DNA from 3 places in the Allocoprococcus similis genome. Region 2 is predicted to be linked to each of the others. Evidence: predicted binding sites of a transcription regulator. Region 2 holds the regulator's gene; each other region holds the start of a gene.

Region 1 (7,726 bases), on a different contig from region 2:
TTACCCGGCAGTTGATCCACTGGAATCTAACTCCCGTATTCTGGAGGCGGATATTGTCGGAGAAGAGCATTATGAAGTTGCAAACCGTGTAACAGAGGTTCTGCAGAAATACAAAGAGCTGCAGGATATCATCGCAATTCTTGGTATGGAAGAGCTTTCCGATGAAGACAAGGCAACGGTTATGAGAGCAAGAAAGATTCAGAAATTCCTCTCCCAGCCATTCTTCGTTGCAGAGACATTTACCGGAGTTCCGGGAAAATATGTACCTCTGAAAGAGACGATCCGTGGATTTAAAATGATCCTCGACGGAGAAATGGATGAGTATCCGGAGAATGCATTCTTCAATGTAGGAACGATTGATGAAGTCATCGAGAAGGCAAAGGCTGAAAAAGCAGAATAGAGGTGCCGGATATGGATACATTTGGACTTAAAATCATTTCCAGTGACCGGGTATTCTATGAAGGACGCTGCAGAAAGATGATCGTGCCGGTACCGGACGGCGGTGGAATGGAGATCCTTCCTCATCATGAAAATATGGTGATCGCTGTTGCAATCGGTGATACAAAACTTCAGTTTGAAGAAGGCGAATGGGTAGATGTCGCTGTGGGAACCGGTTTTCTTGAGATTGTTAACAACCGTGTGACCATGCTGGTGCAGACAGCGGAAAAACCGGAAGACATTGATGCAAGACATGCCCAGGAGCAGAAGGAGTATGCAGAAGAAAGGCTTCGCCAGAAACAGAGTATACAGGAATATTACCGGACACAGGCTTCGCTTTCGAGGGCGATGAACCGGTTGAAGGTGTCAAAGCGAAAAGAATGGTAAACAGGAAACAAATTTATGTGGAAGCGCGTAATCTGATAAGGGTTGCGCGCTTTTTAGCATCATGTATCCGGAAATGTAAGTTGTGTAGACAAATTTTTAAAAAGAGAATGCTTCCATTCAGGTTGTGCAAACCATTTCGATGAACCTCTGAAAGCGAAAATTGTGTCAGCAGAGGCTTCCACAATTTTTGAGTTTCATCTCCATTGCACAACAAGTTGAATGGAAGCATTCTCTTTTTAAAAATTTGTCACTCAAAGGTGCTGGCGGAAGGATGAAGCAAAGAAGTTTATTAGTTGGTTTGGAAGGATAAATTTATTTGGGGAGAAATGGATGCGGTGAGGACGTGAATTTATTGGAGAGGGCTGTAAGATTGTCAGGTCGGAAGGGGAATAAGTTTGTTGGATAGGATTAGGATGATGGTGGGATGAGTTTGAGAGTACAAAAAAGCGAATTTGTCCAGATGGAATTTTTGACAAAATTTATTGGGAAAAATGGTACAATCTTTTACAAAATAAAAGTTCCGATACAGGGTAGTTTGTGGTAGAATATATAACAGTGTGCGTGTACTGAGAAACAGGATTTTGAGGTGTTCAAATAGAGTGTATTTCATCATAGAAGGAGCAAAAACGTGGAAAAAGAGGAGCTTACGCAATTATTTAATTTCTTTCGGGAGATTGACAAGGAAAAATTTATTGGGAGGCAGACATATCTGACGGATGGGGTGCGTAAGGAGAATGACGCGGAGCATGCGTGGCATATGGCGATCATGACGGTTCTGCTTGCGGGATATTCCAATGAGAAGATTGATGTTCTTAAGACAGTAACGATGCTTTTGATCCATGATATTGTAGAAATTGATGCAGGGGATACCTATGCCTATGATGAGGATGCGAAGAAGACGCAGAAGGAACGGGAAGTGAAGGCTGCGGACCGGATTTTCGGACTTCTTCCGGTAAAGCAGGGAAAGGAATTTCGGACGCTCTGGGAGGAATTTGAGGCACAGGAGACTGCTGAGTCGAGGTTTGCCCGGACGATGGACAATATCCAGCCGATCATGTTAAATGCGGCTACAGACGGCAAAGCATGGGAGGAACATGATGTTCATATTGAACAGATCCTGAACCGTAACCAGAATACGGCAAAGGGCTCAGAAGCAATCTGGGAGTATGCAAAGGAAGAATTTTTAAGACCGAATCTGGAAAATGGCAAGATAAAAAAATAACATAAAAAAAACAAAAATCCCCCTTTTCATTTTCATGAATATGGGGTATCATATACTACAGAGCGCAAAATATAGTGGAGAAACTTAAAAGTGACACTATATTTTGTAGAGCGATGGAACAAAGTTAGGAGAAAGTTGGGATGGGTTTGGAAGTAAAAACGAGAGTAATCAAAAGAAACGGTGAGGAAGTAGACTTCCGGCTGGAGAAGATTGTGAATGCGATCAAAAAAGCGAATGAAGAGGTTGAGAACATCCACAAGATGAATGACTTTCAGATCATTGCAATTGCGGAGAAGATTGCACAGCAGGCAGAGGAATTTACGCATGCAGTGAATGTGGAGGACATCCAGGATATGGTTGAGACCGGCATTATGGAGATGCGTGGTTATGAGGTTGCCCAGAAGTATGTCCGCTATCGCTATAAGAGAGAATTAACCAGAAAGTCGAATACAACGGATAACGGAATCCTTGCATTGATCGATCATATGAACGAGGAAGTAAAGCAGGAGAACTCCAATAAGAATCCTGTGATCAATTCTACACAGAGAGATTACATGGCAGGAGAGGTCAGCAAGGACCTTACCAGGAGAGTCCTTCTTCCGGAAGAAATCGTCCGTGCACACGAAGAAGGAATCATTCATTTTCATGATATGGACTATTTTGCACAGAAAGAGCACAACTGTGATCTGATCAACCTGGAGGATATGCTCCAGAACGGAACTGTCATCAGTGAGACGATGATCGAGAAACCACATAGTTTCTTTACCGCGTGTAATGTGACCACACAGATCGTTGCACAGGTTGCAAGTAACCAGTATGGCGGACAGTCATTTACTCTGTCACATCTTGCACCATTCGTAGATGTAAGCCGTCAGAAGCTCCGCAAGAGTGTCATTGAAGAAAGAATGGAATCCGGAGAGGTTCTGGATGATGCGATCATCGACAAGATCACAGAGAGAAGGCTTCGTACCGAAGTACAGAGCGGAATCCAGACAATCCAGTATCAGCTGATCACACTGATGACCTGTAATGGACAGGCACCTTTCGTAACTGTTTTCATGTATCTGGATGAGGTCCCGGAAGGAAGAACCAGGGATGACCTTGCGATGATCATCGAAGAAGTGATGAAGCAGCGTATGCAGGGTGTTAAGAATGAAAAGGGAGTATGGATCACACCGGCGTTTCCGAAGCTGATCTATGTACTGGATGAAGATAATATTACCGAAGATTCCAAATACTGGTATCTGACTGAGCTGGCTGCAAAATGTACCGCAAAGCGTATGGTGCCGGATTATATTTCTGCAAAGATCATGAAAGAACTGAAAGATGGAGATGTTTATCCGTGCATGGGATGCCGCTCATTCCTTACCGTAGAAGATTCCCAGAGAAATGCAGACGGAAGCCATAAGTTCTACGGACGTTTCAACCAGGGGGTTGTGACGATCAACCTGGTGGATGTGGCATGTTCATCAGAAGGCAATATGGAACGTTTCTGGGAGATTCTGGACGAGAGACTGGAGCTTTGTCACAGAGCACTCAGATGCAGACACGAACGCCTTCTCGGAACCGTTTCAGATGTTGCACCGATCCTGTGGCAGAACGGGGCGCTTGCCCGTCTGAAAAAGGGAGAGACCATCGACAAGCTGTTATTTGATGGATATTCAACCATTTCCCTTGGCTATGCGGGACTTTATGAGATGTGTATGCGGATGCTTGGCAAATCCCATACAGATCCGGAAGCAAAGCCATTTGCACTGTCAGTTATGCAGCGTCTGAACGATAAATGTAAAGAATGGAAAGAGGCAGAAAATATCAGCTATTCCGTATACGGAACACCGATGGAATCTACCACATACAAGTTCGCAAAATGTCTGCAGAAGCGTTTCGGAATCATTCCGGGCGTTACAGATAAGAACTATATTACGAACAGCTATCATGTACATGTTACCGAAGAGATCGATGCATTCAGTAAGCTGAAATTTGAATCGGAATTTCAGAAGCTTTCACCGGGCGGGGCGATCAGCTATATCGAAGTGCCGAATATGCAGACCAATATTCCGGCAGTGCTTTCCGTATTACAGTACATTTATGAGAATATCATGTATGCAGAGTTGAATACCAAGAGTGATTTCTGCGAAGTCTGCGGTTATGACGGAGAGATCAAGATCATCGAGGACGAGACCGGAAAGCTGGTATGGGAATGCCCGAACTGTGGCAACCGTGACCAGGACAAGCTTTTTGTGGCGAGAAGAACCTGCGGATATATCGGAACCCAGTTCTGGAATCAGGGAAGAACCCAGGAGATTAAGGACAGGGTGTTGCATCTGTAAGGATGGAAATATTTTTGAAAAAAAGTGAGAAGATATAATAAAGGACACGGCTTTCGTTCAAAGAAGCCGTGTCTTTTATTTAGGACAAGTTATTTAAAGTTAAGTGGATAAACGTCTTTGATCAAACCATCCTGGTCATAAGAAAAATATATCTTTTGGACTATTTCTTTCTTATCGACCGAAAAAGTCACAAGAACAGTTTCGGAATCATCTGTTTTGGAGTCAAGCGAAATATCTTTTACAGCTATTTTGGTATTATTAACAGCTGCCTCTGACAGATAGGTCTGACCATAGGTTGAAACAAAATATTCTAATCGACTGCTTTCAAAATATTTTCCTACAAGCTTGTTCCAGTTCTCAAGAATTTTCTCAGAATTGGCGAAAGCATCATCAGAATTTGCATCATTATTTTCACCGATTACGGTAGAAGCATCCGGAGAGTATAATTCTTCATTTGGCGCGGTAAACATTGCATTGATTACTGCTTCGGCTTCCGGATTTACGGCTGATTCAGATGCCTTTTTGCCTGAGCAGCCAGTAAGCAGAATAAACAAAAGTAACAGAATAAAATAAATTTTTGGTGTTGCTTTTTTCGTCATGAGAATCCCTCCTTTGCTTGTGGGGGCAGTTAAAATAGTTTTCCTACCATTGGCTTGATCTGCCTTTTACATTTTGGGTGTTTATAAGTATAGTATAATGGATCTGGCTGTAAAACGCTAATATTATTTTTGCAAGAAAACAGCTGCCTGGGAGACCGTATGTGGTCAGATCGTAGCAGCACTGATTACAGCGTTTGGAGGAGTCCAAAGACCGCCGGAGTGGTTGGAGTCGTGCTTTACCGGAGGACAATAATAGTTGATTTTCGGGCGTGATTTGCTATAATTGTAAGAAGAGTAAGAATGGACAGCAGAGTAGTCCTGCCATGATGAGAAAAAGGAAAGTATGAAGATATGAATTACGGAACAATCAAAAATTACGATATCGCAAATGGAACCGGCGTCAGGGTCAGCCTTTTTGTGTCCGGATGCCGACATCACTGCAAAGGATGCTTCAATTCCGAAACCTGGGATTTCAATTACGGCAATCCATACACCAAAGAAGTTGAAGCACAGATCCTCGAAGCACTCAAACCGGCATATATCCAGGGATTTTCCCTCCTCGGCGGCGAACCCTTCGAGCCAGAGAACCAGAAAGAACTCGCAGGACTCCTGCAAAAGATCAAAGAAAGCTACCCGGAGAAAAATGTCTGGTGCTACACCGGATACCTCTATGATGTAGATCTCATCCCCGGCGGAAAAGTCTACACCGAATACACGGATCAGATGCTCGATTGCATCGACACCCTCGTGGACGGCGAATTCATCGAAGCCGAAAAAGATCTCACCCTGGAATTCCGCGGAAGCCGCAACCAGAGAATCCTGCATCTTAATGAAATCCGTCAAAATGCGAAAAAATGCGAAAAACTAAAATAATTCATTGACAAAAAAAGACCACTGTGCTATAAATAACAAGTGGTCTTTTTTAGATCATAAAATCAAATAGGGGATTGGTCAAATGGTATGACAGGAGTCTCCAAAACTCTTAGCGGCAGTTCGATTCTGTCATCCCCTGTAAAGCCCTCTCGGAAGCAGTTCCGGGAGGTTTTTTTATACGCTAATAAGTGTTTCTTGAATAAAAGTTTCTTGAATAAAATACAAAAAAGAATGACAGTATCATTTTCTAATGCTATGATATATAGAAATGTAAAGTATGAGTGAGGTGTGGAAAATGAAAATTGAATTAAAAAAATGGAGTATTGAAGATAAAGAATCCCTTATAAGAATATGTAATACTATAGATAGAAACTATTTATCAGATAGATTACCAAATCCATATACAAATGAATCAGCGGAATGGTGGTTAAATGTGGTAAAAGAAAATGAGGGAAAAACGGGTATATTTCGAGAAATTATTGTTGATGGCAAAATAATAGGAACAATATCAGTTGAACAAAAAGAAGATGTCTATCGAAAAGATGCTGAAATAGGATATTATTTATTACCAGAAGAATACTCAAAAGGAATCATGACAGAAGCAGTAAGACAAATCTGTGAAACAGCTTTTGAAAAATTAGACATCATCCGAATCACAGGGCTGGTATACGAACCTAATATTGCCTCCAGAAAAGTACTGGAAAAGAACAACTTTATACTTGAAGGCACAATGAAAAAAGCAGTCATCAAAAATAATAATATTTATGATCTTTGCATTTACGGAAAAAATAAGATAACAAGTTGAAACAATAAGTAGATCTGCAACCAATAAATGTAAGCGGCAACGAAGCAAAATAATTCCCCTCAGATTCAATTTTTGTGCAATGGAGATGAAACGCAGGAATCGTGGAAGCTTCTGCTGAACACGATTCCCGCTCTAAGCGGTTCATCGGAATGGTTTGCACAAAGAATCTGAGGGGAATTATTTTGCTTCGTTGCCGTCACAACCTATAAATTTGCATACTTAAAAATATCTTTAGAAATTAAAATCCAACTCATACACCTTAACCGGCCGTCCCTTCGCATTGGTCGTCTGCGTATATGCGAGCCTCGCAACTCCACCATTTTCCAAATTTTGAATGATCCGGTTCGCATTTCTCACTGTACTTCCCATCCTCTCGGCAAGCTCATGCGTTGTAATCTTATTTGATCCGGCAGCATGCGTACTGGCAAGGACTTTCTTGATCGTAACCGGTGAAAGATTACACTGCTTTGCAATCTTTCCAAGATTCTGCACATACTGATTCTGGATTACTCTCCGGTCGGATGAACCAAGAGGTCCGATCATATCCCCGTTTTCATTCTGGATAAAACTTTTTCCAAACTGAACAGCCTCTTTGCGGGCATTTACGGAATTACGGATCGCATTGTCAAAATTTGCCCCGATTCCGTATCCTACAGCACATTCAAAATGCAGTTTGTCGGTGAGAAATTCATTCAGTTCGCAGACCTTGTTATTGTGCGTAATATGTTGCAGCATTTCCACAGTGGTCAAGGCACTGCAGTGATTATCCACTTCCTGAGGGATACAATTCATCAGATTCTTTTTAAAGAAATCTTCCATACAAACATAGATCTGCTGGATATTTTCCGGTGTGTTATCTGTCGAACTACGGGGAGATATATTGATGATAACCGGAAGGTTGGAACGCATGTGCTCCAGCTCGATCGTGGACAGAAGTTCATTTGCAAGATCCCGGATATGGCTGACACTTGGCAGAGGATAGATTGTCGGGATCCCGTGCGCACGAAGCTCCGGCAGGATATTACTGTACTGACAGAGAACCATATCCATTTCATTGTTGTTCCACATACGG
Region 2 (7,726 bases):
AGCCGAGTTCCAGTACTGATGATATCCCGGCAGATCAAGTACAAGCTGCCCTTCCTGCATCTTTGTCTCCTGCAGACAGAAAATATCCGCATCTGCCTCTTTAAAAAAATCCATAAATCCTTTCTGCACACATGCACGGATTCCATTTACATTCCATGAAATAAACTTCATCTTCTCTTTTCTCCATTTCTTTGGTTTTTTTTTTTGCGGATCTTCTGTACCGCTTTTTCAAGCTCCGCTTCTGTATAAAAAACACGGCCTAAAAACAGTCCCTTCGCCGGTGCCGGAAAACCAGATTTCTTCCGGTCTTTTGCTTTCAGAATCTCCGGTATCTCTTCCGCTTTTATCTTTCCTGTTCCCACATCCAGAAGTGTTCCGGTAAGTATCCGGACCATATGATATAAAAATCCATCTCCGATCCACGATAACGTAAGTGTATCCTTTTCATACACGATCCCGACCGCATAAATCGTCCGTACCGTATCTTTGTCCTCTTTCAAATCTGTAAAGGCGGAAAAATCATGGGTTCCCACCAGATACTCTGCTGCTTTTTCCATCGCACCGATATCGACCGGATGTGGAAAATGGAACCGGTATTTCCGATGAAATACTTCCATCTTGTCACGCAGATCGATCCGATACTCATAGCATTTCCCGACCGCACTCTTTCTTGCATGAAAATCCCTTTTTTCTCTGCTGATATCCAGCACTCTGATATCTTCCGGGAGAAGTACATTTAACTGCTTCTTAAAACTGTCCATATCAATTTCCTGTTCCAGATACAGACTGCACTCCTGCCCTAACGCATGTACACCACTATCTGTTCTTCCGGAACCGCTGACCACCGTCTTTTTCCCTGTAATTTCTGAAATCTGCCGTTCCAGAATTCCCTGTACAGTGAGTTCCGTATTCTCCTGTCTCTGCCATCCACGATACGCCGTTCCATCATAGGCAACTGTTATCCGGTAAGTATTCATCCTTTTATAAAAGGGGCGAAAACTTTATAAGTCCTCGTCCCTGTCACCTTTCTGTTATCTGTTTTTCCGGTAAATAATCCGCAGTCCTTTCAAAAGCAGATCATCATCCAGTACGACCTCTCTCTTACAGTACGGAACAATCTTTTGGGAAAGTCCGCCCGTTGCGATTGCCGTCATAGGCTGTCCGACCGCTTCCTCAATCCGGTCAATAATTCCATCGATTGCTGCCGCACTGGAATAGAGGACACCGCTCTTCATACATTCGATCGTATTCTTTCCAACAATGCGTTTTGGCGTCTCCAGTCCGATTCCCTGAAGCTGGGATGCATTTTCTGTCAGCGCATTCAGTGAAATATTCACACCCGGATAGATCATTCCACCAATATAATTTTTCTTCTCATCGATCACACTGACAGTTGTCGCTGTTCCCAGATCGAAGATCATCATCGGTGCTTTATATTCCGCAATTCCGGCAACCGCATTTGCCACCAGATCACTTCCAAGCTGGGCCGGATTGTCCATCAGAATGTTCAGTCCGTTTTTCACGCCCGGTCCAATGACCAGTGTCTCCTTTTTCAAAATCTTTTCGGCTGCTTCTTTTACGACATATGTAATCTGCGGAACTACCGAGCTGATGATCGCTCCTTCCAGTTTCTCCGGTTTGATCCCGTGAATATCCAGAACCATCTTGATATCAATAGCATATTCCAGTTCCATCTTTGTCTTGATCGTGGAAAGTCTTTCGATAAAATAGGTTTTGTTATCATCCACGCATCCAAGTACAATATTTGTATTTCCTATATCAATCGCAAGTATCATTTTTTACACTCCTAATCTTTCCTGTACCCCTTTTTTCATCAGTGTTTTCCCAAGTACCAGCGTGATCACCGCCGCTACGATCGCCTCCGGAACCCCATTGATTCCGATAATGCTCAGAATAAATCCATATACCGCTTTTACGGTAACACCATTGGCTGCCGCATAGTCATTCCTGAAAAATACAAAAATAAGATTCATGACAAGAAGCGTATTGGTCAGTGCTCCGGAAAGTCCTGCCGCAACCAGTCCAACAGACGATACTCCGTTGTGCTTGGAAAGCTTCCTGATCAGACGGTAAACATAAAACGGTACTACACCGATCAGAATACGCGGCACAAAACAGATGATCAGACTTCCGATCCCTCCACTGTATTCACCCAGACTGTAAAATGGGGTAAATACGAATGATGTCAATGTCGGATTTATCGTATTATTGATAAAACTTGTAAGACCAAATACACCTCCAAGCGCTGCGCCCTTCTTCGGTCCAAGCATCAGAGATCCCATGATCACCGGGATATGGATGATCGTCGCTCTGGTAAATCCCAATGGGATATATCCGATAAACGGGGTGAATGCCAGCACTACAATAAGTGCTGCAAAGATTGCCATCTGTACGAGTCCCTTTGTTTTGGACATGGATGTAGTACGTTCATTGCTTTGATTCATTTTTCTTTTCCTCCTGTTACTATTCTCTTTACGAGATACAATACATTTTGGCTTTTTATTTATTCATGCACTCCAGAATCTTGTCCAGAATACAAGCTGCTGTCTCTTCCTTGCTGATCAGTGGAAGTGCAGTCTCATCTTCCTTCGTGATCAGTGTCATCTGATTTGTATCGCCCTGAAATCCTGCTCCGGCAACTTTAAGATTATTTGCCGCGATCATATCCAGATTCTTCTTTTCAAGCTTCTTTCTGGAATTTTCAACCATATTCTCGGTTTCCATTGAAAATCCACACAGAAACTGTCCGTCTTTTCTGTGCTCCCCGAGATATTTCAGAATATCGTCCGTCTTTTCCAGCTCCAGACTCATCTCACTGTCTGACTTTTTCACCTTTTCATCCGCAATATGCTTTGGCCGGTAATCTGCAACCGCTGCTGCCTTACACACAATGTCTGCATCTTCCGCTTCTTCCTTTACCGCCTCGAACATTTCCTTTGCGGTCGTGACCGGAACGATCTTCACAAACATCGGCTTTTTTATCTCTGTCGGTCCGGTGACAAGCGTAACATCCGCTCCTCTTGCCGCAGCAACGCGTGCAATGGCATATCCCATCTTACCGGATGAGTGATTTGTAATGTAGCGCACCGGGTCGATTGCTTCTCTTGTCGGCCCTGCTGTGACAAGAATTCTCTTTCCGGTCAGATCTTTCTCATAAGCAGTATCCCGGTAAATATATTCATACAAAGTCTCCGCTTCCGGCATCTTCCCGGCTCCGTTATCTCCGCATGCCAGATGTCCACTTGCCGGCTGGATCACTTCATATCCATAATGCTCCAGAAGTTTTAAATTATCCTGTACGACCGGATTCTCATACATTCTTGTGTTCATCGCCGGTGCAAGGATCTTCTTACATTCGGCACATGCCATCACAGTCGTAGTCAGCATATCATCTGCAATCCCGTGTGCCAGCTTACCGATCACATTCGCTGTAGCCGGTGCGATCATCACAATATCTGCCCATTTTGCCAGTGTCACATGTTCCACACTGTACTCAAAATTGCGGTCAAATGTATCGATCAGGCACTTATGCTGTGTCAGCGTCTCAAATACCAGCGGATTGATAAAATTCGTTGCATTCTGTGTCATCACAACTTTTACATCGTATCCTGTCTTTACCAGCATACTTGCCAGTGTTGCAATCTTGTACGCCGCAATACCGCCGGTCACGCAGAGCAATACTGTCTTTTTCCGTTCCATTTGTCTTTCCCCTTTTATTCTAATATTTTCTTCAGTTCATCCATGAATGTATTCACGTCTTTAAATTCCCTGTATACCGATGCAAAACGTACATAAGCAACCGGATCCAGCTTTTTCAGGCTTTCCATAACAATCTCACCGATCTGGCTACTCGGAATTTCTTTCTCTTCCCGGCTGAAAATCGCTGTCTCAATCGAGTCGATCGTTGCCTGAATATCTGCTGCTGATACCGGACGTTTATAGCATGCCCGGAGTACTCCGCCTTCCAGTTTAGTACGGTCATACTGCTCCCGGTTGTTATCCTTCTTGATCACGATCAACGGTATGGTCTCCACCTTCTCATAGGTTGTAAAACGCTTGTTGCACGCATCACAGGATCTTCTCCTTCTGATCGTCGTTCCGTCATCTGCCGGTCTTGAGTCGATGACTCTTGTATCAATGTTACCACAATATGGGCACTTCATCTTTTTTCCTCCTGCCTGGTTCTTGATTGATTCTACTGCCGAATCACGCACATTTTTAATGTCTATAGTATAAATCCTGTATACAAGGTTGTCAACAAATTCACACTTTATCAATAAGCTATATAAGCCGGCTCTCCACCAGCTTCCATGCCTGTACGATCAGTGCCGCATGGTCACAGGCGATCCGGTCCGATTCTTTTACCTTATAATAGGTTTCTCTTACCAGACCGCTTCTTTCTCTCTTCTCAACAGCTGCTGAAATTGTAAGATCTGTGTCCTTATTTTCCAATGTCAGGCGATAAATGGTTTCTGTCCATTCTCCGTCCTCCTTCACCGATTCTGTCCGGCAATGAAGCTGCATCCATCTTGCATCCGCCGCATCATCGCCGGCCCGCACCTTTACCTGCCCTTCATTTACAACCGAAAGATACGCTGACGTGATGATCCGTGCTCTTGGATCACGGTCCACATTTCCATAGACTGCAAATTGCTCCATCGGAAGATCCGCCATGCCGGTCTCCTCGGTCAGTTCTCTTCTTGCCGTATCTTCCAGATTCTCATGAAGTTCAATAAACCCACCCGGAAGCGCCCACCAGCCAATGCTCGGATGATTCCGTCTTTTAACCATCAGGACTTTCCATTCTCCGTCCGCTTCCTTTCTTTTGCAGGAAAATATAACTGCATCTGTTGTCACACAAGGATTCTTATATTTATAAGGATCATACTCCTCCAGAAATTCTTCCAGTGTCTGTCCCTTTTCATTTTCGTTTCCGTTTCCCCGGAATGGCTCGATTTCTTTAAAAAATGCTGTCATTTTTCTTCTCTCCTTTGTCTTTTTACTTGTTCTCATTTATTTCACTGAGCAGTCTGTACTCTTCTTCCTCTTTTACTATTCTTATAAGGAGTGCGAGAGTGCAAAGCACGTAGCAATCTGGTATCAAAGGGGGCAAAATACCTTTTGACCCCAACATCTTCTTATTTACACGGCTTCAGACATTTGTCCTCTTTAATTTCCACAAGAATAATATCCTCTCCAATCCTGCGAATACACTCAAACGGAATAATATACTCCGCATCATACCCAAGAAATCCACAGATTCTTCCCGGTCCCGGTACGATCAATGCTTCCACACACCCTGAACAGATATTGACTAGCAGATCGGCAACAAAACCAAGCCTCTTGCAGTCACACATATTAATGACCTCCCGCTCTTTTAATCCGCAAAATCGAATCCGTTCCTCTTTCATACTGCACCATCCACCGGACTTCTTATTATATTATATGAACATCTTCCCTTGTTGTCAGCATGTTTTGTGAAAATCCCCGTCCTTGTGCCATTTAGCTTCTGCCCACCAGTAATTCCTTTTTATACTGTGCATTTTTGCCAACTAATGATTGCAATTTCCATAAAAAAATACTATAATTTTTATATATTTTTTATCGCTGTTGTCTGCGTTATATGTTTTTCATACGCAGACAATTCAAATTCTGAGAAACAGAGGGATGTAATATGAAGAAAAAAGTTGTTGTTGCATTAGGACACCGCGCACTCGGAACCACACTTCCGGAGCAGAAGGTTGCCGTTAAAAAAACTGCAGTTTCCATTGCAGATCTTGTTGAAGAAGGATACCAGGTAGTAATCACACACAGTAATGGACCTCAGGTTGGTATGATCCATACTGCTATGAACGAATTCAGCACCAATCATCCGGATTATACCGCTTCTCCGATGTCAGTCTGCTCTGCTATGTCACAGGGTTACATCGGATATGACCTGCAGAACGCGATTCGCGAAGAACTGATCGGACGCGGCATCTACCGCAGCGTATGTACTGTTATCACACAGGTAACTGTTGATCCATATGACGAAGCATTCTACACACCAACCAAGGTTGTCGGACGTATCATGAGCGCAGAAGACGCTGCCGTTGAACGTAAAAAGGGCAATTATGTAGTAGAAGTTCCTGGTCAGGGCTTCCGCCGTGTCGTTGCTTCTCCAAACCCGGTTGATATCGTAGAAGTTGATTCCATCCGCACCCTTACCGATGCAGGACATATTGTAATCGCCTGCGGTGGTGGCGGAATCCCGGTACTCCAGCAGAACAATCATCTTAAAGGTGCCAGCGGAGTCATCGAAAAAGATCTTACTGCCGGCAAGCTCGCCGAGCAGATCGATGCAGATGAGCTCATCATCCTCACCAGTGTGGAAAAGGTATGCTTAAACCACGGAAAAGAAGATGAAGAAGAACTCGATACTATCTCCGTAGAACAGGCTAAGCAGTACATGAATGAAGGACACTTCGGAATCTACAATATGCTTCCAAAATTCCAGGCATCCGTAGGATTCGTAGAAAAGAAAGAGGGAAGAAGTGCTCTGATTACTTCTTTTGATACTCTGAAAGATGCTCTGAAGGGTAAAACCGGAACTGTTATTGAATAAATGTACAAAAGGGACGACATAAAGGACTCCGTTTTCTGTGGGTAGAAATGTTGAAGAGTCCGTAGAGAAAAAAGGCGCCAGTAATTTGGATACCGGGCTGATTCGCGGAATAATCCTGATGATTATTCCACTCAGCAGCCCTCTGGCTTTCGTGCTTGTAGCACGAAACCAGATCCGAATTACTGGTGCCTTTTTTCTAACGGACTCTAGCACCGTTTCTAATCACAGAAAACGGAGTCCTTTATGTCTGTGCGCTGGCAAACTTTTAAAAAGTTCCTCACCAAATGCTTACCCCTGAACCTGTAACAGCTTCGCTTTCAGTTCAGCTTCGATGCGCTGCATTTCCACCTCTGCCTGCTGACGTTTCTGGCGGCCTTCCTGTTGGATCTGCATGACTTCATCGAAGGTTGCGATCAGCGATTCATTGGTTGCTTTTAAGGTTTCAATATCTACGATTCCACGCTCGGATTCTTTGGCAGTCTCTACTGTAGCAATCTTCAGCTTTTCTGCGTTCTTGCGCAGGAGTTCATTGGTCATATCGTTGACTTCTCTCTGAGCTGCTGCTGCCTGTGCGGAATGTTCCACACCAAGGGCGAGTACCATCTGGCTTTTCCAGAGCGGGATCGTATTGACGAGTGTAGACTGGATTTTTTCTGCCATCATTGTGTCGTTTCCCTGCACCAGACGGATCTGTGGTGCGGTCTGCATGGCGATTGTCTTGGTCAGTTCCAGATCATGCAGTTTTTTCTCGAAACGTTCACATCTGGAATCCAGATCTTTTGCTGCCTGTGCATCCTCGGCAAGTCCGCTTGCCATCGCTTTATTCTTCAGTTCCTGAAGCTCACCGTTTCTTGTCTCGACAAGCTTCTGCTTTCCGGCAAGCACATACATGGACAATTCTTTATAATATGTCATGTTCACTTCATACATCTTGTCCAGAAGCGCAATGTCTTTCATAAGCTGCACTTCGTGAGATTCCAGTGCTTTGACAATATTGTTTACATTGGTTTCTGCTTTTGCATATTTGGCTTTCATTGCCTGGATCTTGTTTCCGCCTTTTTTGAAGATTCCGAGGAATCCTTTTTCCTCTTCCTCATCAAA
Region 3 (7,726 bases), on a different contig from region 2:
TATGGATTGTTTTATTCCACTAATGAACAAGTTTTATACTACATATGGCTTTTATCCGAAGTACCCAGTGGCAGATGCCGGATATGGTTCTTACAATAATTACATCTTCTGTGAGCAACATGGAATGAAAAATATATGAAGTTCCCCATGTTCAAGAAAGAGACTACTGACAAGAAGTATCATGAAGATCCATTTCGTGCAGTAAATTTTCCAATCGAGAAAGACGGGATCATGCGTTGCCCAAACGGGAAAAGATTTTATCTTCAGTATAGAAAAAACGTAAAAGGCAACAAGTATGGGCGTCAGGAAGAAGTGTATCAGTGTGAAGATTGCTCCGGCTGTCCATACGCAGAACAATGTAAAAAGACAGATAAAAACCGTACTGTCCGGATCAACCGCGAACTTACAGCGATGCATCAAGAAGTGATTGAAAATCTCGAAAGTATCCAGGGAGCACTTCTGAGGATGAACAGATCCATCCAGGCAGAAGGTACATTTGGTATCATAAAAAACGACCGTTGGTACAAAAGGATTGTCCGAAGAGGAATAAAATCTGTACTGCTCGAAGTATTTCTTGTTTCTATTGGACACAATCTTTATAAATATTACAACAAACAGAAAAAAACAGAAACTGCCGCATAGGATTCCATAATATCTTTTCTTATGGGGTAAGGGGAGTTATACACTTTTTTATAAAATATAATGATTGTTGCATCCATAAACAAAAAGGCGCATGAAAAAACTTTCGTTTTTTCACACGCCCATTTTTTTTCTCCTCTGGGGTGGCATAGACTACATTTATTTTTCGCCCATCTCTGGCGGAATCTTTTCTAACAACTGCCGGATATTGTCACGGATCAATTGTTTATAATTATCAGGAAGCGGTGTGATCATATCCAGGATCTCGGCATTGAGCGGATCCTTTGAATGAATGGAATCATCCAGATAGTCACAGATCAGATAATCAAATTTGACATCTAATGCTTCTGAAAAATTAAGCATGGTTGCAAAGGATGTTGCCTGGCTGCCATTTTCAATCCGGCTTATCGTTGTCTCATCAAGATTTAGTTTTTCTGCTAGTGCTGCCTGTGTAAGACCTGCTTTGTGACGTGCCTGCCGAACGCGTGTACCGAAATTCTTTTCCATGCTGTTTATCTCTCCTTCATAAAAGTAGTGTAGCATTTCAATTTGAAAAAAGAATGACATTATATGCAAGTTGACTTTATAAAAACGCCATGATAGGATATGATTAAAAAAGGGGGGAGAGAAATGGATTGGGAATCGTACAGAACAGATCTTGAGGCGATAAAGCTTGCGGTGAATGAATGTGAAAGACTTGGAGTGGATAAAGAAGAACTCCTCATAATCAGTATTTACCGTCTCTATGAATTTTATAAAACAGAAGACGACAGAGTCTATCTTCTGGGGGCATTATTGCATCTTAAGGCTTATCTTGAACTGGGGATGGAATATGAAAAGAACCGTAAGATCTTTTCACTGATTTTAGATAATTACGGGGTGTGTTATCAGGATATTTTTCAGGGAGCTGAGAAAATAGAGTAGAAAAATCTGAAAAATTCCAAAAATCAGGTTGACAAACAGAGAATAAAGAGGTAATATAACAACCATAGATTGTGAAACCGTTGAGAAAGAGGAGTAGGTTATCGAACGATATCACAGAGAGCAGCAGGTGGTGGGATTGCTGTATGGAGTTGATGATTGAATGGACTTTCGAGGGCAGCCTGAAATCAGACGAATGAGAGTATGGTTTGTCGGGAACCAAACCCGTTATCAATAAGGGATGTATGTTAGTACATAAAAGAGGACAGGAAACTGTTAAAGTTGAGTGGTACCGCGTTAATAGAAGATATTAGTCGCCTCAATCCGTAGAAGGATTGAGGCGTTTTTTATTTACCGGACCCCCCTTTCCTGATAAATAAAAAGCCTCCGGCAGGATGTTACATATGTATTCCTGTTGTGGTACGGCGCGGAATCAGGAAACACCTTCTCTTGAAAGCTAACAAAGAAAATTATTTATCAAGAAGAGGAGAACAAAATTATGAAAAAGAGAACAATCGCAGTATTATTAACAATGGCAATGGCAGCAGCAATGATGGCAGGATGTGGAAGCAAGTCGGATTCCAAGACAGCAGACGGAGAAAAGAGTTATACAATCGGTATTTCCCAGTTTGCAGAGCACGGATCCCTTGACAACTGCCGTGAAGGATTTTTAGAGGGCCTGAAAGAAGAAGGTATTGAGGAAGGAAAGAACCTGAAGGTTGAATACAAGAACTCGGCAGCAGATATGGGAACTGCATCACAGATCGCAAGCAGCTTTGTATCCGACAAGGTAGATCTGATCTGCGGAATCGCAACACCAAGTGCACAGACAGCATACAATGCTGCGATGGATACAGATATTCCGGTTATCTATACTGCAGTTACAGATCCGAAAGCAGCAGAGCTTGCAGATGATAAAGGGAACCCGGTTGGAGAAGTCACAGGAACCAGTGATAAACTTCCGATTGAAGCACAGCTGAAAATGATCCGTGAACTTCTTCCGGATGCAAAGAAGATCGGTATCCTCTATACAACAAGTGAGGCAAACAGCGTATCTGCAATTGCTGAATACAAAGAAAAAGTCGGTGACTATGGATTTGAACTTGTAGAAAAGGGAATTACAAATACATCAGAAATCGCACTTGCAACAGACGATCTTCTGTCACAGGTTGACTGCATCAGCAACCTGACAGATAACACGGTAGTAAGCTCACTTGCAACCATTCTGGATAAGGCAAATGCAGCAAATATCCCGGTATTCGGAAGTGAGATCGAACAGGTGAAGCTTGGATGCCTGGCAGCAGAAGGTCTTGATTATGTAGCACTTGGTAAACAGACAGGTAAGATGGCAGCAAAGGTTCTCAAAGGAGAAAAGAAAGCATCTGAAATGCCATTTGAGACGATCACAGAAGCAGGACTTTACCTGAATACAAAAGTAGCAGAAAATCTTGGAATCACAGTGGAAGATGATCTGAAAAACAGCGCGGTAGAGACATACGATTCTATCAGCGAAAACTAAATTTGAATTAGAAAAGTGAGGAGCAATGCAATGAGCTTTGCAGTATCAATTTTGGAGCAGGGACTGATTTACGGAATCCTTGCACTGGGAATTTATATAACATACAAAATTCTGGATTTTCCAGATCTGACCGTAGATGGCAGCTTTCCATTAGGAGCTGCCGTAACGGCGCTTATGATCACAAAAGGAGCGAACCCGTATCTGACACTTCCGGTTGCATTTGCGGCAGGTGTGGCAGCCGGTATCTGTACCGGACTGATCCATGTCAAATGCAAGGTAAGAGATCTGCTTTCCGGTATCATTATGATGACAGCGCTCTGGACGATCAACCTTCGCGTGGCAGGAACAGCCAATGTACCGCTGTTTTCCCAGAAGACAATCTTTAAAAATGATACACTGGATAAGCTGGTTCCGTCAGGATTTTCCGCTTACTCTACATTGCTCATCATTCTGATCATTGCGTTAATTGTGAAAATCATTCTGGACCTTTACCTGAATACCAAGTCAGGATACCTGCTCCGCGCAGTCGGAGATAACGATAAACTGGTAACTGCAATGGCAAAGGATGAAGGAAATGTAAAAATCCTGGGACTTGCAATCGCAAATGGGCTGTGTTCACTTGCGGGATGTATTTTCTGCCAGGAAGAACGTGTATTTGAAATTTCCAGTGGTACAGGGGCGATGGTAATCGGTCTTGCAAGTGTTATCATCGGAACCAGTATTTTCAAAAAAATCAGTTTTGTAAAAACAACGACAGCTGTACTGATCGGTTCTATCATTTACAAGGCCTGTGTGGCAATCGCGCTGAAGAACTTCGAACCGCAGGATATGAAGCTGATCACAGCCGTGTTATTCCTGGTAATCCTGGTGCTTAGTATGGAGAGAAAGAAGAAGGTGAAGAAGAATGCTGGAGCTTAGAAATATCCACAAATATTATAATCCGGGTACAGTCAATGAGATGTGTCTTTTTGAGGACTTCAATCTGACGATCAATCAGGGCGAATTTGTATCCGTAGTAGGAAGTAACGGTTCCGGTAAAACTTCGATGCTGAATATCATCTGCGGAAGTATTCCGGTAGAATCCGGACAGATCCTGATCGATGGAAAAGATATCACAAGGGTAAAAGAATACAAGAGAAACCAGAAGATCGGACGCGTGTACCAGAATCCATCTATGGGAACCTGCCCGTCCATGACGATCTTGGAAAATATGTCTCTTGCGGACAATAAAGGAAGGTTCTACGGACTTGGACGGGGAACGAATAAGGCACGTATTGATTATTACAGAGAGCAGCTCGCCCAGCTTGGTCTTGGACTGGAAGATAAGCTTCATGTCAAGGTAGGATCACTTTCCGGAGGACAGCGTCAGGCAATGGCACTGCTGATGTCTACGATGACACCAATCGAGTTCCTGATCCTGGATGAGCATACCGCAGCGCTGGATCCAAAGACAGCAGAACTGATCATGGAGCTGACCGATAAGATTGTAAAAGAAAAGAATCTGACAACGGTTATGGTCACACACAATCTCCGCTATGCAGTAGAATACGGTAATCGTCTGATCATGATGCATCAGGGACATTGTGTGATGGATAAGGCAGGAAAAGAAAAAGAGGATACCTCGATCGATGAGATCCTGACGATGTTCAATGAGATCAGTATTGAGTGTGGAAACTAAAAAATACAAGATTATGAATTGAAGAGATAAGCAGAAAGAAAACAGTTTCGGCTTATCTCTTTTTGTATCTTCAAAGGTTTTAGAAAAATTATTCGAGGATTTTCAAAATGAAAGACTATTGTCTGAATACAGAAGGAGAAGCCTATCTTGTATAAAATGTCAATGGATTTTCGGGAATATACCTGTAGAAGATTTGGTTGTCTGGCTGCCGGAAAATTGGTCATTTTCACAGATTGACGCTCTCAATGTGATAGTGCTAGAATAGAGGAAAACGATCAAGATATAGTATGCATTTTAAATAGAATACAATATATTGTAGTTATCAGAAAGGAGAGCAAGATGAGCTTAAACAATGTGAAAGTTGTAAAAAAAGACGGGACAAAAGAAGAATTTAACGTGCAAAAAGTCGTTGTGGCAGTCAATAAGTCTGCATATCGTGCACTGATCAAATTTTCACAGAAAGATATTGATTTTATCTGTCATTTCGTAGAAGAAAAGGTAGAAGAACTCGGAGTGAATGAGATCCGGATTCCGGAGATGCACAATATTGTAGAGGGTGCGCTTGAGAAAGTGAATCCGATCGTGGCAAAAAGTTACCGGGACTATCGGAATTACAAGCAGGATTTTGTGCAGATGCTGGACGAGGTTTATAAGAAAAGCCAGTCGATCATGTATATCGGGGACAAAGAGAACAGTAATACAGACAGTGCACTGGTGTCGACCAAGCGAAGCCTGATCTTCAATGAGCTGAACAAAGAATTATATAAGAAATTTTTCCTGACGGTGGAAGAATTACAGGCAATCAGGGAAGGATATATTTATATCCATGATATGTCAGCCCGAAGAGATACGATGAACTGCTGTCTCTTTGATGTGAAAAGCGTACTGACCGGTGGATTTGAGATGGGAAATCTCTGGTACAATGAGCCAAAGACACTGGATACGGCATTTGATGTGATCGGAGATATCGTACTGAGTGCGGCAAGCCAGCAGTACGGAGGATTTACCGTGCCGAGCGTAGATGAGATCCTGGAGCCTTATGCGAAGCGTTCCCATGAAAATCATCTGAACAAATACAGAAGCCTCGGACTTTCGGAAGAAGTAGCACAGGAGGTTGCCTGGAAGGATCTGGAAAAAGAGATGGAGCAGGGATTCCAGGGATGGGAGTATAAGTTCAACTCCGTATCCTCAAGCCGCGGAGACTATCCATTTATTACCATGACCAGCGGAACCAATATCAGCAAATACGGAAAGCTTGTCACAAAGACAATGCTGGAAGTAAGAGCAGGAGGACAGGGAAAGCTGGGACATAAAAAACCGGTACTTTTCCCGAAAATCGTGTTCCTTTATGATGAAAATTTACATGGACCTGGAAAGCCTGGAGAAGATCTTTTTGAAGCCGGAATCGAGTGCTCAAGAAAAACTATGTATCCGGACTGGCTCAGCCTTACCGGAAAAGGCTATGTGCCGAGTATTTACAAGCGCTACGGAAAGGTCATCAGTCCGATGGGATGCCGTGCATTCTTATCTCCATGGTATGAAAGAGGCGGTATGAATCCGGTGGATGAAAAGGACGAACCGGTATTTGTCGGAAGGTTCAACATCGGTGCGGTCAGTCTCCATCTTCCGATGATCCTTGCCAAATCCAGACAGGAGAACCGGGATTTCTTTGAGGTACTGGATTACTACCTGGAACTGATCCGGAAGCTTCATATCCGTACTTACGAATACCTCGGAGAGCTGCGTGCTTCTACGAATCCGCTTGCCTACTGTGAGGGTGGTTTCTATGGCGGACATCTGAAGATCCATGACAAGATCAAACCGGTGCTGAAATCGGCAACCGCTTCCTTTGGAATTACGGCGCTCAATGAATTCCAGCAGCTTTACAATAAAAAGTCTTTGGTAGAGGATGGAGCATTTGCCATCAAGACCATGGAATATATCAACATGAAGGTCAATGAATTTAAAAAAGAGGACGGCTATCTGTATGCGATTTACGGAACACCGGCTGAGAATCTGTGCGGTGTGCAGGTACAGCAGTTCCGTAAAAAATATGGAATCGTGGAAAATGTATCGGACAGGGCGTATGTGAGCAACAGTTTCCACTGCCATGTAACCGAGGATATTACACCGATCGAAAAGCAGGATCTGGAAAACCGTTTCTGGGATCTGTGTAACGGTGGAAAGATCCAGTATGTAAAATACCCGATCAATTATAACAAAGAGGCTATCAAATCACTGGTACGCCGTGCAATGGATATGGGATTTTATGAGGGCGTTAATCTGTCACTTGCCTACTGTGATGACTGTGGTCATGAAGAGCTGTCTATGGATGTGTGTCCGGTATGTGGAAGCAAGAATCTGACGAAGATTGACCGTATGAACGGATATCTGTCTTATTCGAGAGTTAAGGGAGATACCAGACTCAATGATGCCAAGATGGCAGAAATTGCGGAAAGGAAAAGTATGTAAATGCGTTACCATAATATAACAAAAGATGATATGCTCAACGGGGATGGCCTGCGGGTTGTCCTCTGGGTTGCAGGATGTGACCATTGTTGTAAGGAATGTCACAATCCGGTGACCTGGGATCCGAATGGTGGGCTTTTCTTCGATGAAAAGGCGAAGGCAGAGATTTTTGAAGAGCTGGAGAAGGATTATATCAGTGGGATCACATTCAGTGGAGGCGACCCGCTGCATTCGGCAAATGCCTATGAGGTCATGATGCTGGCAAAAGAGATTAAAGAAAAATTTCCGTCAAAGACGATCTGGCTTTACACCGGTTATGAATGGAAAGATATCAAGAATATGGATATTGTAAATTATCTGGACGTTCTGGTGGACGGAGAATTCGAGGTTGATAAGAAAGAACTGGATCTGCACTGGAAGGGCAGCGCGAACCAGATGGTCATTAACGTACCGGAGACATTAGGAAAAGGAGAAATTGTATTACATGAAGAGAATTGCTA

What was found. Region 2 encodes NrdR, which represses ribonucleotide reductase genes. Its sites were predicted from a motif close to CACAANATNTTGTG; they were not measured.
Region 1: nrdD (anaerobic ribonucleoside-triphosphate reductase) is a predicted target of NrdR. The motif match lies at 2,142-2,155, and genes of this name have one in related genera.
Region 3: nrdD (anaerobic ribonucleoside-triphosphate reductase) is a predicted target of NrdR. The motif match lies at 5,062-5,075, and genes of this name have one in related genera.

The regions. Positions count from the first base shown of each region.
Region 1 is NZ_BAAHSG010000011.1:42,499-50,224, forward strand. It holds gene atpD (F0F1 ATP synthase subunit beta) at 1-400, shown strand, start outside; gene atpC (ATP synthase F1 subunit epsilon) at 412-825, shown strand; gene ACYQ5K_RS06355 (HD domain-containing protein) at 1,454-2,047, shown strand; gene nrdD (anaerobic ribonucleoside-triphosphate reductase) at 2,188-4,377, shown strand; gene ACYQ5K_RS06365 (hypothetical protein) at 4,467-4,976, opposite strand; gene nrdG (anaerobic ribonucleoside-triphosphate reductase activating protein) at 5,328-5,849, shown strand; tRNA gene ACYQ5K_RS06375 (tRNA-Trp) at 5,918-5,988, shown strand; gene ACYQ5K_RS06380 (GNAT family N-acetyltransferase) at 6,145-6,654, shown strand; gene ACYQ5K_RS06385 (hypothetical protein) at 6,886-7,726, opposite strand, start outside.
Region 2 is NZ_BAAHSG010000021.1:47,727-55,452, reverse strand. It holds gene ACYQ5K_RS10965 (exodeoxyribonuclease III) at 1-171, opposite strand, end outside; gene truA (tRNA pseudouridine(38-40) synthase TruA) at 168-977, opposite strand; gene ACYQ5K_RS10955 (type III pantothenate kinase) at 1,032-1,796, opposite strand; gene ACYQ5K_RS10950 (ECF transporter S component) at 1,800-2,465, opposite strand; gene coaBC (bifunctional phosphopantothenoylcysteine decarboxylase/phosphopantothenate--cysteine ligase CoaBC) at 2,521-3,720, opposite strand; gene nrdR (transcriptional regulator NrdR) at 3,735-4,184, opposite strand; gene ACYQ5K_RS10935 (NUDIX domain-containing protein) at 4,303-4,998, opposite strand; gene ACYQ5K_RS10930 (PRC-barrel domain-containing protein) at 5,160-5,417, opposite strand; gene arcC (carbamate kinase) at 5,696-6,625, shown strand; gene ACYQ5K_RS10920 (toxic anion resistance protein) at 6,914-7,726, opposite strand, start outside.
Region 3 is NZ_BAAHSG010000039.1:18,227-25,952, reverse strand. It holds partial or broken gene ACYQ5K_RS14180 (transposase) at 1-642, shown strand, start outside; gene ACYQ5K_RS14175 (helix-turn-helix domain-containing protein) at 799-1,146, opposite strand; gene ACYQ5K_RS14170 (hypothetical protein) at 1,270-1,563, shown strand; T-box leader at 1,635-1,885, shown strand; gene ACYQ5K_RS14165 (ABC transporter substrate-binding protein) at 2,060-3,079, shown strand; gene ACYQ5K_RS14160 (ABC transporter permease) at 3,110-3,997, shown strand; gene ACYQ5K_RS14155 (ABC transporter ATP-binding protein) at 3,984-4,757, shown strand; gene nrdD (anaerobic ribonucleoside-triphosphate reductase) at 5,097-7,229, shown strand; gene nrdG (anaerobic ribonucleoside-triphosphate reductase activating protein) at 7,230-7,726, shown strand, end outside; gene ACYQ5K_RS14140 (dCTP deaminase/dUTPase family protein) at 7,711-7,726, shown strand, end outside.